4 regions of the Tatumella citrea genome follow, and region 4 is predicted to be linked to each of the others. Evidence: predicted binding sites of a transcription regulator. Region 4 holds the regulator's gene; each other region holds the start of a gene.

Region 1 (4,216 bases), 1.4 Mb from region 4:
AGAAAGCCGTGGCTTACTCCGCTCGGCCAACGATAATCGTCAGTAACCGCCGGAAGTGATATTACTGCAACGGGCATCGTTAACGATGCCCGTTGGCATTCTGTTATTCTGCCGAAACCGGGATAACATCATCCCCGGGATAACAACCAAGAATTTTGATAAACCGCGTCAGTGCGGTTAGCTCTTCAATCGCTTCTTCCATGGCCGGCGAGTGGACATTGGCCTGAATATCCAGATAAAACATTTCTTCCCACGGATTACCATGAATAGGCCGTGACTCCAGTTTTGTCATGACCAGTCCCTGTTTTCTCAGAACCAGTAATGCATCAACTAACGCACCTGATTGCTGCCCGGTTGCCATCAGTAAAGTTGTTTTGGCCGGAACCTGTTCGGAAACCTTAACCGGCTTGCGTGCCAGAATGATAAAACGGGTCATGTTCTGTTGCTGGTTAGCTAAATCACGTTGCAGAACCTGCAGATTATAGAGTTTTCCTCCGGCTTCGCTTCCCAGTGCTGCAACGTGCTTGTCCTGCATTGCTGCCACTTTTTCCATGGCTGCTGCAGTACTTTCTGTATATTCAATTTTCCAGTGTGGGTAGCGGTTAAGAAACTGACTACATTGCTGGAAAGGCTGAGGATGACTATAGACAGTTGTTATTTCGTCCAGTGAGGTCTCTGACGGGACCAGTACGCAGTGATCGATTGGCTGCGTCATTTCACCGACGATATGCAAACGGGTGTGCTGAAGCAGGTCATAGACATCATTGATTGAACCAGAACTGGTATTTTCCAGTGGCAGTACGGCATAGTCAGCCAGTCCGGAGTCAACCTGTTGCAAAATATCCTGGAATTTACTGCAGCCAATTTCCGTCAGGTGATCAAAGTGACGTGATGCATACTGCCGTGCGGCCAGATGTGAATAGGAACCTTTCGGGCCAAGGAAAGCAATACGGGCAGTGTTTTCCTGTGACTGGTTCAGGGCTTTTTGCAGCAATGCCTGTTGAGTGAGCACCGATTCCTCGATGATCAGCTGAAAAATACGGGTGACAAAATGGCTGTCGAGTGACAGTTTCTTGCCTTTATCGATCAATAGCTCGAGCAGTTGCTTTTCTCTTTCAATGTCGCGGACCGGACGGTGAGTGGTCAGTTTAAATTTTCCGACTGCAACTGAGATATCCCGCCGTTCTGCCAGCAGGGCCAGCAGTTGATTGTCCAGCTGGCTGATTCTTTCCCTCAGCTGGTCTAAAGAGAGATCTGCACTCATTATTGTCACCTGTATTCCTGTTATTTTTATACCCAATAAAAAAGCCTCCCGGTTGGGAGGCTTTTCTGTTCGTCTTCTCATTCATTCTTACAGGACGAATCATCTCCCGGAGGGGGGGAAGCTAAAAAAGAATGAGAAGAAAAACATTGTAGTTTGCATGTAACTGTTCCTGCGTTTAGTTAAACCGAGATTAGCTTTTGCGGCGGAGCCCGTCAACTAAAAACGCGCCGGATGGCGCGTCTTCAGTGGCTGGATTATTCGGTAGGGATAATATCCTTCACGCTGGCTGCGGCTCTGCGGGCTTCCCCTTTATGCTGAACTTTATTTAACTGACGCTCCAGTTTAGCAATCAGTTCATTAATGGCGGCGTACATATCCTGATGACGCCCGGTAGCCACTAACGGGCCGTTTGGCGTGTTAATCGTCGCATCGGCGACAAATTCTTTAGGTTCTTTTGAGAGTACGATATGCGGGTTGATCAGCGGCGTCTGCCATTTCTCGAGCTTGGTAATACGCTCTTCAACGTGACTGCGGATAGCGTCGGTAATTTCCATTTGTTTACTGGTGATGTTCATGATCATCGCACTTACCTCTCTCGTTACCATCAGATTGATAACCAGAATAACGGCTTGTAATAACAATAATGTGATCTGGATCACAAAATAATGTCCATTTTTGTCAATAACATCGTTTTGTAAAAATCACCACAGAAACCCCCGATAACCATTGCCAGATACCGAAAAAACGGCCATTATCGACAGGATGACAAAAATGAAAAGGCAGCCTTATGGCTTAATGCCGATCGTTTAAGGATCATTTGACCGATCCGGTGGTTGGTGTAAAAAGGGTTCATGTGCAGACATGGACCCTTTTTAAATGGAACTTTCGCAAGCTCTCGGCATTATTAATCTCACTGCTCCCGAAGAAGTACAAAGCCTCTCTGACCTGCTCTCTCCTGACCTCATCCGACAGGCGTTTTCCCTCACTGATACCGTCACGCTGCGTAAGCGTAAACTTCCCCTTGAGTCGATGGTCTGGCTGGTTATCGGTATGGCCATATTCAACAATAAGCCCATGAGCCATATCGTGAATTTGATGGATATTGTTGACCGGACCGGACGGTCATTTACCGCACCCAGCTCTGTGATTGCCCGCCGAAAAACACTGGGCGAAGATGCCATCCGGGTCCTGTTTGATCTCACTCAACAACACTGGCACGAAGAAGCCAGACATCCCCTCTGGCACGGGTTGACGCTTAATGCTGTTGATGGCGTTGTCTGGCATACCCAGGACACTCCTGAAAATGCAGAGGCCTTCGGCAAAGCATCTAATCAGCATGGTGAACGCGGTTATCCTCAGGTTCGTATGGTGTGTCTGATGGAACTCAGCAGCCATCTGCTGCGTGCAAGTGTGTCAGGTCGCTACGATATCAACGAAATGCGGCTGGCCGCTCAGCTGGCAGAAAATGCACCGGATAACAGTATTACGCTGTTTGATAAGGGCTTTTACTCTTTAGGGTTGTTACATGACTGGCATAATGCAGGTGAAAATCGCCACTGGCTAACGCCGCTGAAAAAGAACACTCAGTATGAAGTGGTACGAAAGCTCGGCAGGCAGGACGAACTGATACGACTGAAAACCACGCCTCAGGCCAGAAAGCAATGGAAAGGCCTGCCGGAAGAACTCATAGTGAGGCTAATCAGGCGGAAAGTGAACGGGACGGAACGGCAGGTAGTCACTTCCATGACAGATGCGATGCGTTATCCGGCGACTGACGTGGCAGAACTTTATAAGCATCGCTGGGAAATCGAGCTGGGATATCGTGAGGCAAAGCAGTTTTTACTGGGAAACCGCTGGACGCTGAGAAGCCGGTTGCCCGATCTGGTGAAGCAGGAGCTATGGGGAATACTGCTGACGTATAACCTGGTGCGTTACCAGATGATTAAAATGGCGTTCAGCCTGAAAGGAAATTACCTGCCTTACCAGTTGAGCTTCAGCGGTGCAGTATCAGAGATATTACGGCTACTGATCGGTCTGCCGTGGGCTTCACCGGGAGCCATCCCGGGTCACCTTAAACACTTTTACAGTAATGCCGGGATGCTGAAACTGCCACCACGACGAGAACGGGAATATGTGAGAGAAGTGAGGGAGAAAAGGTCGAAATATCCCTTTAAAAACAATGCCGGTCACCTTAAGTGACCGGCATTAGCCTTATGGCTGCCTTTTTCGCTGAAAGAGTTCAGTTCGAACTGTTCAGATTAACTACTTTTGTTGGCTGCAATCAGCTTCGCCACTTTATCGGCTTCACCATTCAGCTGCATTTTACGGTAAGCATTTTCCATCAGTGGCAATGCTTCGCGGGTGGCTTCGGTGTCCGGATAATTGCTCAGCATACCCTGAGTACGGTTAACAACCGCGACATAAGCACCACGTTTGGTATAGTATTGCACCACTGAGAGTTCAAATTTCGCTAAACGATCTTTCAGCGCGACCAGCCGTTTTCTGGCATCGGCAGCATACTGGCTGTGTGGATAGTTCTGCAGTAACTGAGAAAAATCAGTGAACGCCTGGCGTGCATTGGTTGGATCTCTGTCTGAACGATCGATTCCAAAGAAATGCTGCACCGCAGATTCATCCATAGCCATGTCTGTCAGACCTTTCATGTACAGCACATAGTCGATGTTTGGATGGGTTGGATTGAGGCGCATGAAACGGATAATCGTTGCCTGTGACAAAGCCATGTCACCATTTTTGTAATAGGCGTAGATCAGATCAAGCTGCACCTGCTGTGAATAAGGACCAAAAGGATAGCGGTTATCCAGAGCTTCTAACTGGGTAATAGCAGCTTTAAAATTCCCGTCCTGCAGTTTTTGCTGCGCGGTTGCATAGATCACTGACGGTGGGTTGTCCGGGACAACTTCTTTAGAGCCGGAACATCCCACCAGTGCCAGG
Region 2 (4,216 bases), 260 kb from region 4:
TATTAGGTGATGCTGCCCACAGTACGACCCCAGATATCGGTCAGGGTGGATGTGCCGCGATGGAGGATGCCATTGTACTGGCATCGGTTCTGGCTTCACATTCCCTGGGTATTGAAGACAGCCTGCTGCGTTACCAGAACCGCCGTAATCTGCGGGTTAAAGATCTGATCCTGAAAGCCCGTAAGCGTTGTGATGTGACCCACGGTAAAGACCCTCAGGCCACTGCTGACTGGTATAGTGAGCTGCGTGAAGAAACCGGTGAGCGTGTGCTTGGCGGGATGTGTGAAACCATTGAAGGCGGCCCTTTAGGCTGAAGACATTGTAACGGTTGTTCCGGCAGGTCTGATGCACCTGCCTGCCGGATAACCGTTGCGGAATAAAATACTCTCAGTTATCTGCCTGTCCCTGACGCCACACGCATTGCCCGTTGACCCACGTCTGAACAATATTTCGTTCATCTCCCAGCGTCATCAAAACAAACAGCTGTTCGTAAATATCCTTGCTGTTACTACTGCGCAGTGCCTGTAAGGGTGTTGCCTGTAAATCCAGAACAATAAAGTCAGCTTCTTTACCGGCATTAAAATTCCCAATCTGCTGATGCAGATCCAGTGCATGAGCACCGCCAAGGGTTGCATGATAAAAAGCTTCGCAGGCATTAAACTTGTAATTCTGCAGTTGCTGTACTTTATAAGCATCTCCTAATGTACGTAACAGGCTGAAACTGGTGCCTGCACCGACATCAGTGCCCATTCCTACCGGTATTTTTTGTTGCCGGGCCCGTTGCAGATTAAACAACCCACTCCCCAGGAAAAGATTAGAGGTTGGGCAGAATGAAATTGCTGACTCCGTTTGTTGCAGACAATCCCACTCCGTGTCCTGCAAATGAATGCAGTGAGCAAACACACAACGTTTTCCGGTTAACTGATAATGGTGATATACCCCCAGATAACTACTTTGCTGCGGGAACAGTTCCCTCACCCATTCTGTCTCGCGAAGGTTTTCGCTCAGATGCGTTTGCATCCACACCCCGGGATATTTGTTGCGTAATTCACCCGCCTGTTGCAATAACTCAGGAGTCGAGGTCGGGGCAAAACGAGGAGTAATGGCATATCCCAACCTGCCCTTGCCATGCCAGCGCTCGATTAGCTGCTGGCTTTGTAAAGCGCTTTGTTCAGGAGTTTCCAGTAAGTTCTCCGGAGCATGGCGATCCATCATGACTTTACCGGCGATCAACCGCATGGCATATTTTTCAGCTTCTGTGAACAGCGCATCAACAGACTCCGGATGAACTGAGGCAAACACCAGAGCGGTGGTTGTTCCATGGCTGAATAACTGATGGATAAAGAATTTAGCCATCTCAGCGGCATAACCCGGATCACCATACTGGCTTTCTACCGGAAAAGTATATTGCTGTAACCACTCCAGCAATTGCTCACCATAGGCAGCTATCATTTCAGTCTGTGGATAGTGAATATGAGTATCAATAAAGCCAGGCATGATCAGTTTGCCCCGCAAATCGGTAAACACCGCATTTGCCGGGATCTGAGCGTCATCACTCCAGGCAGTCAGTGAACATACTTTGCCGTTATCGGTCAGCAGTAAACCGTCTGGCAGATAACGAAACTGTTCGGTTATTGGCTGTTTTTCATTGGCAATATCCACAAAATGAACGAATGCGCCACGAATCGCCTGCAAGCCTGGTTGAGACATATTTTTCCTCTGTCACCCCCCGGAACATCAGGGGATCTGGTAATCGGGATAAATGCCGGTTGAAACGCCGGTTACAACTTTGACTGCTCTATCCCTGGTATCATCGCTTACTGCAATCATTGTGTTGCAATCATTGTGCCACTCATCATTATTGATTAAATTCATTTATTTTCAATAAGATATAGTTCCATTTTGCATTATCCGAGGAATAATAAACGATATTCTCTTCGCAATCGTTTGCTTTAACCCCGCAACCGGTTGCCTGGCTGTTTTATAAACACACCTCACCTGTTCTCCCGGAAACCCTGCAAATATTCGCACCAACACGCGTATATCTGCACCATCAGAGGGCAATCATCAACATTCTCTCACAGTCAAATGATGACGATTAAGAGGCAACGTCGCTCTATCAATGCTATGTTGTAATCTGTCATTCAGTAACTGAACAAAAGGTGTGGATATGATTATTCTTGTCACAGGCGCTACCGCTGGTTTTGGTGAAACGATTACTGCCCGTTTTATCGATGCAGGGCACAAAGTTATCGCTACCGGCCGCAGAACTGAGCGTCTGGAAAAACTGAAAGAAAAATATGGCGACAAGGTGTTACCACTACAGCTGGACGTCAGGGATCGTGCCGCTATTGAGCAGGCCATCAGCCAGTTACCTGCAGAATGGCAGGCTATTGATATACTGGTAAACAATGCCGGCCTGGCTCTGGGGCTGGAACCTGCGCAGAATGCTAATCCGGATGACTGGGAAACCATGATTGACACCAATGCCAAGGGGCTGGTGCTGGTTACCCGTGCCGTATTACCCGGTATGGTCGCCCGTAATAAAGGTCACATTATTAATATTGGTTCCACCGCCGGCAGCTGGCCTTATCAGGGGGGTAATGTCTATGGTGCGACTAAAGCATTTGTGCGTCAGTTCAGTCTGAACCTGCGTACCGATTTGCATGGCACTGCGGTTCGTGTGACCAATATTGAACCGGGTCTGGTTGGCGGTACTGAGTTTTCAAATGTACGTTTTAAAGGCGATGATGGTAAAGCCAGTTCAGTCTATGACGGTACTCAGGCACTCACACCGGAAGATGTGACCGAAGCCGTGTTTTGGGTTTCAGCCCTCCCTGCACATGTGAATATTAACACCCTTGAAATGATGCCTGTCAGTCAGACTTATGGCGGACTGAAGGTAGCAAAACAGTAACAGCTTACTGCGCTTTAGATAGCTGCCATTGACCGTAGCAAACTGTGATAGCGTAGTCATGCCGGCAAAAGTGTTATACTTTTGCCGGCCGGAACAGCAATGAATAGCTTTCCGGAAAATGATAAAAGGAAATCAATATGAAAATAACTTCAAAAATGTTGCCTGTTATTCTGAGTGCTATTCTTGGCGGTGGATTACTTTTCACAGCCGCGGGAAGCCTGGCGGCAACACAGCATATTGTTATCGACAGCGGTGATAATGCGATGACGAAAGAGGATGCCCGTCAAAGCCAACAACAGTGGGATGATACCCAGGCTCTGCGGCATAAAGTCAATCAGCGGGCGGAAAAAGAATTTAATAAAGTAGATAAAGCTTTTGATACCCGTGATAAATGTGAACAGAGCGAGAATCTTAACGCTTACTGGGAACCGAATACCCTGCGGTGTCTTGATCGCCGTACCGGTCGTCCTGTTAACCCCTGATTCCGTTTTGGGTAACAGTTTTATCAGCATAAAGGAGCTAAGTATGAAAAAGTCAGTTCTGTTAACCAGTGCGTTGTTAATTGCTTTCCCTTTGCTGGCACAGGCATCCTGTGAATCAGTGAAGGCCGATATCAGTAAAAAGATTATTGCTAACGGGGTTCCTGAATCCGGATTCAGTCTTGATATCGTGCCAAGTGATCAGGCCGATCAGAAAGATGGTCTGGTCGTTGGTCATTGTCAGAATGATACTCAGAAGATCGTCTATAAGCGTCTGGCTGATGACGGTAGTACTCCGTCTTCCTGATAGCCTGCAGCAGGAACATTGCGAATGTTCCTGCTCACTCCCGCCCTGCCGTTAAATAACAAATTCCGGTTCGCGTATCCGTGACAAATCAATATATTTTGTTAAATCACGCTGTTCAGCCCTGGGCAGATAGGGTATTTCTCCCACCAACGGTGCTCCAAGGTGTTTTTGTAATACATCAATAATACTGGCATATTCGGCCAGTCCGGGGTTAATCCGGTTAGCCACCCACCCGCACAATGACAGACCATCACCAATAATCGACTCCGCAGTCAACAGTGCGTGATTAATACACCCCAGTTTGATGCCTACCACCATGACCACCGGTAAATTCTGGCTGATAACCCAGTCAGAAAGCGGTTGCTCATTATTCATCAGACAGTGCCATCCGCCGGTGCCCTCGATAACCACCTGTTCAGCCTGGCGGCTGATTTCTGCCAGCCCACGACTGAGCACACCGTAATCAACCCGGCATCCCGGGCTGGTGCTGATTTCATCACCTTCCAGCGCGAA
Region 3 (4,216 bases), 2.1 Mb from region 4:
CGTAACGCCGTATGAGAAAGAATTTGGTAGGCCTGAGTGGACTTGAACCACCGACCTCACCCTTATCAGGGGTGCGCTCTAACCACCTGAGCTACAAGCCTGCAGAAGATTACTGCTCTCTTTATTTTCTATCAGACAATCTGTTGTGGACACTTCGCGGGAACGTATCTTCAGGTAAGGAGGTGATCCAACCGCAGGTTCCCCTACGGTTACCTTGTTACGACTTCACCCCAGTCATGAATCACAAAGTGGTAAACGCCCTCCCGAAGGTTAAGCTATCTACTTCTTTTGCAACCCACTCCCATGGTGTGACGGGCGGTGTGTACAAGGCCCGGGAACGTATTCACCGTAGCATTCTGATCTACGATTACTAGCGATTCCGACTTCATGGAGTCGAGTTGCAGACTCCAATCCGGACTACGACGCACTTTATGAGGTCCGCTTGCTCTCGCGAGGTCGCTTCTCTTTGTATGCGCCATTGTAGCACGTGTGTAGCCCTACTCGTAAGGGCCATGATGACTTGACGTCATCCCCACCTTCCTCCGGTTTATCACCGGCAGTCTCCTTTGAGTTCCCGACCGAATCGCTGGCAACAAAGGATAGGGGTTGCGCTCGTTGCGGGACTTAACCCAACATTTCACAACACGAGCTGACGACAGCCATGCAGCACCTGTCTCAGAGTTCCCGAAGGCACCAAAGCATCTCTGCTAAGTTCTCTGGATGTCAAGAGTAGGTAAGGTTCTTCGCGTTGCATCGAATTAAACCACATGCTCCACCGCTTGTGCGGGCCCCCGTCAATTCATTTGAGTTTTAACCTTGCGGCCGTACTCCCCAGGCGGTCGACTTAACGCGTTAGCTCCGGAAGCCACGCCTCAAGGGCACAACCTCCAAGTCGACATCGTTTACGGCGTGGACTACCAGGGTATCTAATCCTGTTTGCTCCCCACGCTTTCGCACCTGAGCGTCAGTCTTTGTCCAGGGGGCCGCCTTCGCCACCGGTATTCCTCCAGATCTCTACGCATTTCACCGCTACACCTGGAATTCTACCCCCCTCTACAAGACTCTAGCCTGCCAGTTTCGAATGCAGTTCCCGGGTTGAGCCCGGGGATTTCACATCCGACTTGACAGACCGCCTGCGTGCGCTTTACGCCCAGTAATTCCGATTAACGCTTGCACCCTCCGTATTACCGCGGCTGCTGGCACGGAGTTAGCCGGTGCTTCTTCTGTCAGTAACGTCAATGCATAGCCGTATTAAGACTACACCCTTCCTCCTGACTGAAAGTACTTTACAACCCGAAGGCCTTCTTCATACACGCGGCATGGCTGCATCAGGCTTGCGCCCATTGTGCAATATTCCCCACTGCTGCCTCCCGTAGGAGTCTGGACCGTGTCTCAGTTCCAGTGTGGCTGGTCATCCTCTCAGACCAGCTAGGGATCGTCGCCTAGGTGAGCCGTTACCCCACCTACTAGCTAATCCCATCTGGGCACATCCGATGGTGTGAGGCCCGAAGGTCCCCCACTTTGGTCTTGCGACGTTATGCGGTATTAGCTACCGTTTCCAGTAGTTATCCCCCTCCATCAGGCAGTTTCCCAGACATTACTCACCCGTCCGCCACTCGTCACCCAAGGAGCAAGCTCCTCTGTGCTACCGTTCGACTTGCATGTGTTAGGCCTGCCGCCAGCGTTCAATCTGAGCCATGATCAAACTCTTCAATTTAAAGTTTGATTTGCTTAAACGAGTTAAGCGATGCTCAAGTGTAAAACACTCATAATGAATTTCATTATGTGTTCACTCTTAAGACTTGATATTTTTTACGTCCGGAGACGCTGATATCAATCCTGCGAGTGCCCACACAGATTGTCTGATAAATTGTTAAAGAGCGTTGCAACTCAACCGCTTAGGTTGTCGCTGCGAGGTGGCGTATATTACGCTTTTCACCTCAGGAGTCAACCACTATTTCGTGATTTTTTCTCCGGACCGAATCGCTTCAGTCCCTGTCACGTCGCTGCGCATCGCGCTTTGCCGTCTCAGTGGTTGCGCATTATAGGGAGTTCATAAAAAGGCGCAACTGCTAATTTCAAAAAAAATAACTGTTTGCTGCAATACACAGCAAACATGCCATTTATACCCTGTTATCCACAAAGTTACTCACAAAGCGCTATAAATCCAAATTTAGCCGGGCATCACGCAAACGTTTTCGCTACAATGCCGCCATGCAGAAACGGGGGGCTGAGACGTTTGTGAAAGCAGATAAATGTGTAGTTTTGCTTTCAGAGATTTCTTTAAGACTTCTTTCTTTCTATAAATGAAACCAATCCAGGGGATTACATTCACTATGCAACATCGTCGTCCTGTACGCCGCGCTCTTCTGAGTGTCTCTGACAAAACCGGTATTGTTGAGTTTGCCAAAGCACTGACTTCCTGCGGCGTTGAGTTGCTATCTACCGGCGGTACTGCCCGTTTGCTGGCAGATGCCGGCCTGCCTGTTACCGAAGTATCTGACTACACCGGCTTCCCGGAGATGATGGACGGACGTGTGAAAACACTGCATCCGAAAGTCCATGGCGGGATTCTGGGACGCCGTGGCCAGGATGATGCGATTATGGCAGAACACCAGATAGCACCTATCGACATGGTCGTCGTGAACCTGTATCCGTTTGCTCAGACAGTTGCCCGTGAAGGTTGCAGCCTGGAAGATGCAGTGGAAAATATCGATATTGGCGGACCTACCATGGTGCGCTCAGCAGCGAAGAACCATAAAGATGTTGCGATTGTGGTTAACAGCGGCGATTACTCTCTGCTGATTAAAGAGATGGAAGCTAATGATAACAGCCTGACACTGGAAACCCGGTTTGACCTGGCTATCAAAGCATTCGAACATACTGCCGCCTACGACAGTATGATCGCCAACTACTTCGGTCAGATGGTGCCGGCTTACTATAATAATGAAGACAAAACTCCTTCCGGACGTTTCCCGCGTACCCTGAATCTGAACTTCGTCAAAAAACAGGATATGCGCTACGGTGAAAACAGCCATCAGGATGCAGCCTTCTATATAGAAGAGAATGTTGCAGAAGCTTCCGTCGCAACAGCCCAACAGTTACAGGGTAAAGCTCTTTCTTATAATAATATTGCCGATACCGATGCAGCTCTCGAATGCGTAAAAGAGTTCGCAGAACCTGCATGTGTGATTGTCAAACATGCCAACCCTTGCGGCGTGGCTATTGGCAGCGATATTAAGCAGGCCTATGAGCGCGCTTATACGACTGACCCGACTTCTGCGTTTGGCGGTATCATCGCATTTAACCGCGAGCTGGATGAAGAAACTGCCGTGGCTATTATCAGCCGCCAGTTCGTTGAAGTTATTATTGCTCCTTCAGCCAGTGAAGCCGCATTGAAAGTAACAGCAGCTAAGCAGAACGTCCGCGTACTGATTTGCGGCGAATGGCAGAACCAGCGCACTGCAGCACTGGATTTCAAACGGGTTAATGGCGGCCTGCTGGTTCAGGATCGTGATCTGGGTATGGTCGATGAATCACAACTGCGCGTTGTTAGCCAGCGTCAGCCAAGCGCACAGGAAATGCGTGATGCCCTGTTCTGCTGGAAAGTCGCGAAGTTTGTTAAGTCTAACGCGATTGTCTATGCACGGGATAACCAGACTATTGGTATCGGCGCCGGTCAAATGAGTCGTGTCTATTCAGCGAAAATCGCTGGTATCAAAGCCGGAGATGAAGGGCTGGAAGTGAAAGGGTCTGCGATGGCTTCTGATGCCTTCTTCCCGTTCCGTGATGGTATTGATGCAGCTGCCGCCGTCGGAATTACCTGTGTCATCCAGCCTGGTGGTTCAATCCGTGATGATGAAGTCATTGCGGCAGCCAATGAACATGGCATCGCGATGATCTTTACTGATATGCGCCATTTCCGCCATTAATTGATCAGGAGTTGTAACGATGAAAATTTTAATTATTGGTAACGGCGGGCGTGAACATGCGCTGGCCTGGAAAGCCGCCCAGTCACCGTTAACAGAAGCAGTCTATGTGGCTCCGGGTAATGCCGGTACCGCCCGGGAATCTGCCCTGCAAAATGTGGATATCAGTGCGACTGATATTCAGGGGCTGCTGGCGTTTGCTCAGCAACATAAGATTGATCTGACGATTGTCGGACCTGAAGCGCCGTTGGTTATTGGTGTGGTTGATGCCTTTCGTGCCGCAGGGC
Region 4 (4,216 bases):
CGTGACAGTTATTCTGCCGCAGGGAATTTCTCTGCAGTTTCTTTAATCAGCTGCTGCAATTCGCCGCGCTGATACATTTCAATAATGATATCGCAACCACCTACCAGCTCCCCGTCAACCCAAAGTTGTGGGAAGGTTGGCCAGTTTGCATATTTTGGTAATTCGGCACGAATGTCCGGATTCTGCAGAATATCCACATAGGCAAAACGTTGCCCGCAGGCAGAAAGCGCCTGAACTGCCTGAGCTGAGAAACCACAGCTTGGTAATTTAGGAGAACCTTTCATGTACAGCAGAATAGGGTTTTCAGAAATCTGAGTCTGAATTTTTTCGAGAGTGCTCATAGTACTTCCTTCGGGACAAAACGACATGTTTTGTTATTGTAGCGATATCAACCCGCCAGTGAAAACGACATTTTTCATCTGCTACATAAAAGTTCAGTTATATGGCATTTAGCGTTAAACCAGTAACAACTGCGGGATGAAAAAAACAGTCGCCTGAAACTTCATCAGTAAAATGTGACTTAATTAACTGTTTACGCTCAATTTTACGTCAAAAAACTTCTCGTAACAGATTCCGGAAAAAAGACCTTAACATTTCATAAATTTCTGGATTAGAATGATTTTGGGGCTGACTGAAAGGTCAGATGTTATTTTTTTATTTTGTCCGTATTTTTTCAGGACATTTAACCTGTAACCTGACAACTATGCGTCTACTGATCACGCTTTTTATTTTGGCTTTAGCACAGCTTTTTTTCAATGTCGCAGAGGCTTCGCCTCGAACTGCGGTTAATGCCACTTTTCATAAAACCACCCGTAAAGCAGTGACTGAAGAAGATGCCCGCCGTAAACGAAGGCCTATTAAGACGACCAGTACCCGACATAAAGCCCGCCAGCCCCTGATTCACCGGGTTAAACACTTCACCAGTCAGCGTAAAGTTAAAAACAGTCGTACGGCTAAAGAATCCCGTCATCTGGCAAAGAATCACACGCCGGAAACTAAAAAATATGGTCGTCATCGCCCCGCAGCTAAAAAGACGACACGCCACCCTTCTGCCACACTGGCCGCTATCCGGATGAGCAAACAGCACCGTCTGCGTTATCAGAAAGCGCGTGCAACAGCGATGGTGAAACTGATGGATCAGTTAGGGAAGCCTTATCAGTGGGGAGGAACTTCTCCAAAATCCGGATTTGACTGCAGTGGTCTGGTTTATTATGCCTACAAAGACCTGGTAAATTTCAAAATACCCCGTACCGCCAACGAAATGTACCATCTGCGTGATGCTGCACCGGTAAAACGTGATGAGCTGGAAAAAGGTGATCTGGTATTCTTCCGTATCCACCGCCATGGCGCTGCAGACCATGTAGGCGTTTATCTGGGTGATGGCAAATTTATTCAGTCACCACGTACCGGTAAAGACATCCAGATTACGGCTCTGAGCAATGAATACTGGCAACGTCACTACATTGGCGCGCGCCGCATGGTAACCCCGAGTACCGTCCGTTAATTAGTCATCCTGCTCGGTACAGACTGCACCCCAAACGCTGGTTATCCTGCGAACTAAGGTGCAGTTTTTTTATGCTGACAGATATCTGTCATGCCACTGCCCTTATTCTGCTGGCTTACCCAAAAAATCGTAAATCTCTCCTGGTCCTCACACGTATCCGTTAATTGCATTTTTTGTAGCTTAAAAGCAAAAACCGGCGCGGGAAGTATCCGGTACCGGTTTTGATAACAGCATATGGCTGACCGGGCGCGGTCAGTCGGGCCAGCAGGCTAACATTAATGCAGGATGGCGGTAAAACTGAAGGCCATAATCATCAGCAACGCTACAACTGTAGTGGTCAGTGCAAGCTTAAGATCGGTATCCATCAGAACTCCTTTAGGCACACTAATTGTGGGGTAATAGTTATATTCCCATACTGCTGCGCAAAAATCTCGTTTTATTGCAGCAGCCTTGTTAGAATTGCCGGTCTTTGTTGCGCAACCTCCTCAGCTGCTGGTTTTATATCCGGCTTTCTTCGCAGGACTCTCCTCTGGCCTTCGGGTTCATTTTAATGACGAGACAGTGAAACGCTGAGCTGACGCAAACGATTAACCTATAAAAAATCAATATCTTATTTTTTTAAACCAGGAGTACTCACTGAATGGCAACTATTAAAGACGTGGCAAAACGCGCCGGTGTTTCAACCACCACCGTGTCCCATGTCATTAATCAGACCCGTTTTGTTGCGGAAAACACACGGAAAGCGGTCTGGGAAGCAATAAACGAGTTGCACTACTCCCCCAGTGCAGTCGCCAGAAGCCTTAAGGTCAATAACACCAAGACGCTGGGCTTACTCTCGACAACACTCGAAGCGCCTTACTTTGCTGAAATCATTGAAGCTATCGAAAAAAAATGTTTTGACCATGGCTACACACTGATTCTGGGTAATGCTCATAACGATTTGCAAAAGCAACGCGCATATTTAGCCATGATGGCGCGCAAACGTGTTGATGGATTACTGGTGATGTGTGCCGAATATCCGCAGGAGTTGCTGGATATGCTGGAAGAAAACCGCAATATCCCGATGGTCGTGCTGGACTGGGGAGTTTCACAGGGTGACTTTACCGACACCGTGCTGGATAACGCTTTTCATGGTGGATATATGGCCGGTCGCTACCTGATTGAGCGCGGTCATCGTGATATTGGTTGTATTCCGGGACAAATGGAAAGAAACACCGGTGGTGGCCGGTTGGCAGGCTTTCTGAAAGCTCTGGAAGAGGCTGGAATCTCACATCGTGAGGAGTGGACTGTTCAGGGGAATTTCGAACCAGAGTCCGGTTATCAGGCGATGCAGAAAATACTTGCGCAACCGCAACTCCCGACAGCCGTTTTTTGTGGCGGGGATATTATGGCCATGGGAGCCATTTGCGCCGCCGATGAACAGGGACTGCGCGTTCCCCAGGATATTTCTATTATTGGTTATGATAACGTGCGCAACTCGCGTTATTTCACCCCGGCACTGACTACAGTTCACCAGCCAAAGAGTGAGTTAGGCGAAAAAGCGCTGGAGATGTTACTGGATCGTATAGTGAATAAACGTGAAGATCCGCAAACCCTTGAAATCCATCCGACCCTGATTGAACGTCGTTCGGTCGGCGACGGTCCGTTCCGTGACTATCGCCGGTAAGTCCCCGGTTCACTCCCTGAGCCATTCATGGTTCAGGGTGGCAGTGTCCCCCAGGTAATCAAGTAACCATCGCAATGCCGGAGAAATACGCTGTTCTGCCCAGCTTACACAGCAGGGACTTTCCGGAAACGGCGCCGGCAGTTTTAGTTCTTTTACTTTTTCGCTCTCTAGTAACGGCCGTGCCAGATGCCCTGGCACCATTGCCACGCATAATCCTGCCCGAACGCAATCCAGACCGGTTTGCCAGTCCGGCACAGTCATTCGCCGTTGATTATCCAGTGTCCAGGTCATCCTTCGTGGCAGTTCCCTGGAGGTATCTTCCAGCACCAGTGATGGCCATGCCCGAAGCTGCTCCTCTCCCGGATGGGTTTCAGCTGCCAGTGGATGATCAGCACTGACAATACACCGCCAGTTCAGACGCCCCATATCCTGGAAAGCGAAACGTCCGGCGACCGGGATTGCCTGGGTCGCACCAATCGCCATATCAACGCGTCCTGCGGCCAGTGCGTCCCAGACACCGTTAAACACCTCTTCGCGAATATGCAGCTCTACATCGGGAAAGTGGCGATAAAAATCGATGGTCAGTTGCTGCATCCTGGAACGTTTTACAATACAGTCCACCGCAATACTCAGTTCACCGCGCCAGCCATTTGCCAGTTGTTGGCACTGACGTCGGGTTTCCTGCATTTTTTTGATAATCCCCCGACCTTCACGAACAAAATGTTCACCTGCGGCCGTCAGTATCACATCGCGGTGTTGTCGTTCGAATAACTCAACTGCCAGCCACTCCTCCTGTTGTCGGACGGTATAACTGATCGCAGATGGCACCCGGTGCAACTCCCTGGCTGCTGCACTAAAGCTGCCATTTCTTGCCACTGCATCCACGACTTCCAGTGCATATTCTGACCACATAGCGACCTTTCAATTTTTTTCACAGTTGATTGCAAATATTAACGGTTCACAACTCCCGGTGCACCCTTTTAAACTCTTTGCGCACATTTTCACAGGGAGGAGCAATGCGTCATCCGGTCATTTTTTTAGTTTAT

Evidence for each region. Region 4 encodes PurR, which represses purine synthesis genes. Its sites were predicted from a motif close to CANGCAAACGTTTGCNTG; they were not measured.
Region 1: the regulator PurR is predicted to act here: its motif matches at 1,980-1,997, upstream of raiA (ribosome-associated translation inhibitor RaiA).
Region 2: the regulator PurR is predicted to act here: its motif matches at 1,958-1,975, upstream of guaD (guanine deaminase).
Region 3: the regulator PurR is predicted to act here: its motif matches at 2,186-2,203, upstream of purH (bifunctional phosphoribosylaminoimidazolecarboxamide formyltransferase/IMP cyclohydrolase).

What each region holds. Positions count from the first base shown of each region.
Region 1 is NZ_CP015579.1:3,248,935-3,253,150, reverse strand. Features, by position in the region: gene tyrA (bifunctional chorismate mutase/prephenate dehydrogenase) at 1-46, shown strand, start outside; gene pheA (bifunctional chorismate mutase/prephenate dehydratase) at 104-1,264, opposite strand; Phe leader region at 1,299-1,424, opposite strand; gene raiA (ribosome-associated translation inhibitor RaiA) at 1,519-1,845, opposite strand; gene A7K98_RS15550 (IS4 family transposase) at 2,141-3,463, shown strand; gene bamD (outer membrane protein assembly factor BamD) at 3,523-4,216, opposite strand, start outside.
Region 2 is NZ_CP015579.1:2,093,811-2,098,026, forward strand. Features, by position in the region: gene hpxO (FAD-dependent urate hydroxylase HpxO) at 1-314, shown strand, start outside; gene guaD (guanine deaminase) at 388-1,710, opposite strand; gene ydfG (bifunctional NADP-dependent 3-hydroxy acid dehydrogenase/3-hydroxypropionate dehydrogenase YdfG) at 2,171-2,917, shown strand; gene A7K98_RS10000 (DUF1283 family protein) at 3,055-3,399, shown strand; gene A7K98_RS10005 (DUF1161 domain-containing protein) at 3,443-3,703, shown strand; gene bioD (dethiobiotin synthase) at 3,755-4,216, opposite strand, start outside.
Region 3 is NZ_CP015579.1:3,892,887-3,897,102, forward strand. Features, by position in the region: tRNA gene A7K98_RS18460 (tRNA-Ile) at 25-101, opposite strand; rRNA gene A7K98_RS18465 (16S ribosomal RNA) at 176-1,717, opposite strand; gene purH (bifunctional phosphoribosylaminoimidazolecarboxamide formyltransferase/IMP cyclohydrolase) at 2,337-3,932, shown strand; gene purD (phosphoribosylamine--glycine ligase) at 3,952-4,216, shown strand, end outside.
Region 4 is NZ_CP015579.1:1,836,483-1,840,698, reverse strand. Features, by position in the region: gene A7K98_RS08780 (Grx4 family monothiol glutaredoxin) at 9-341, opposite strand; gene A7K98_RS08775 (C40 family peptidase) at 704-1,504, shown strand; gene cydH (cytochrome bd-I oxidase subunit CydH) at 1,780-1,869, opposite strand; gene purR (HTH-type transcriptional repressor PurR) at 2,145-3,170, shown strand; gene punR (DNA-binding transcriptional activator PunR) at 3,180-4,082, opposite strand; gene punC (purine nucleoside transporter PunC) at 4,187-4,216, shown strand, end outside.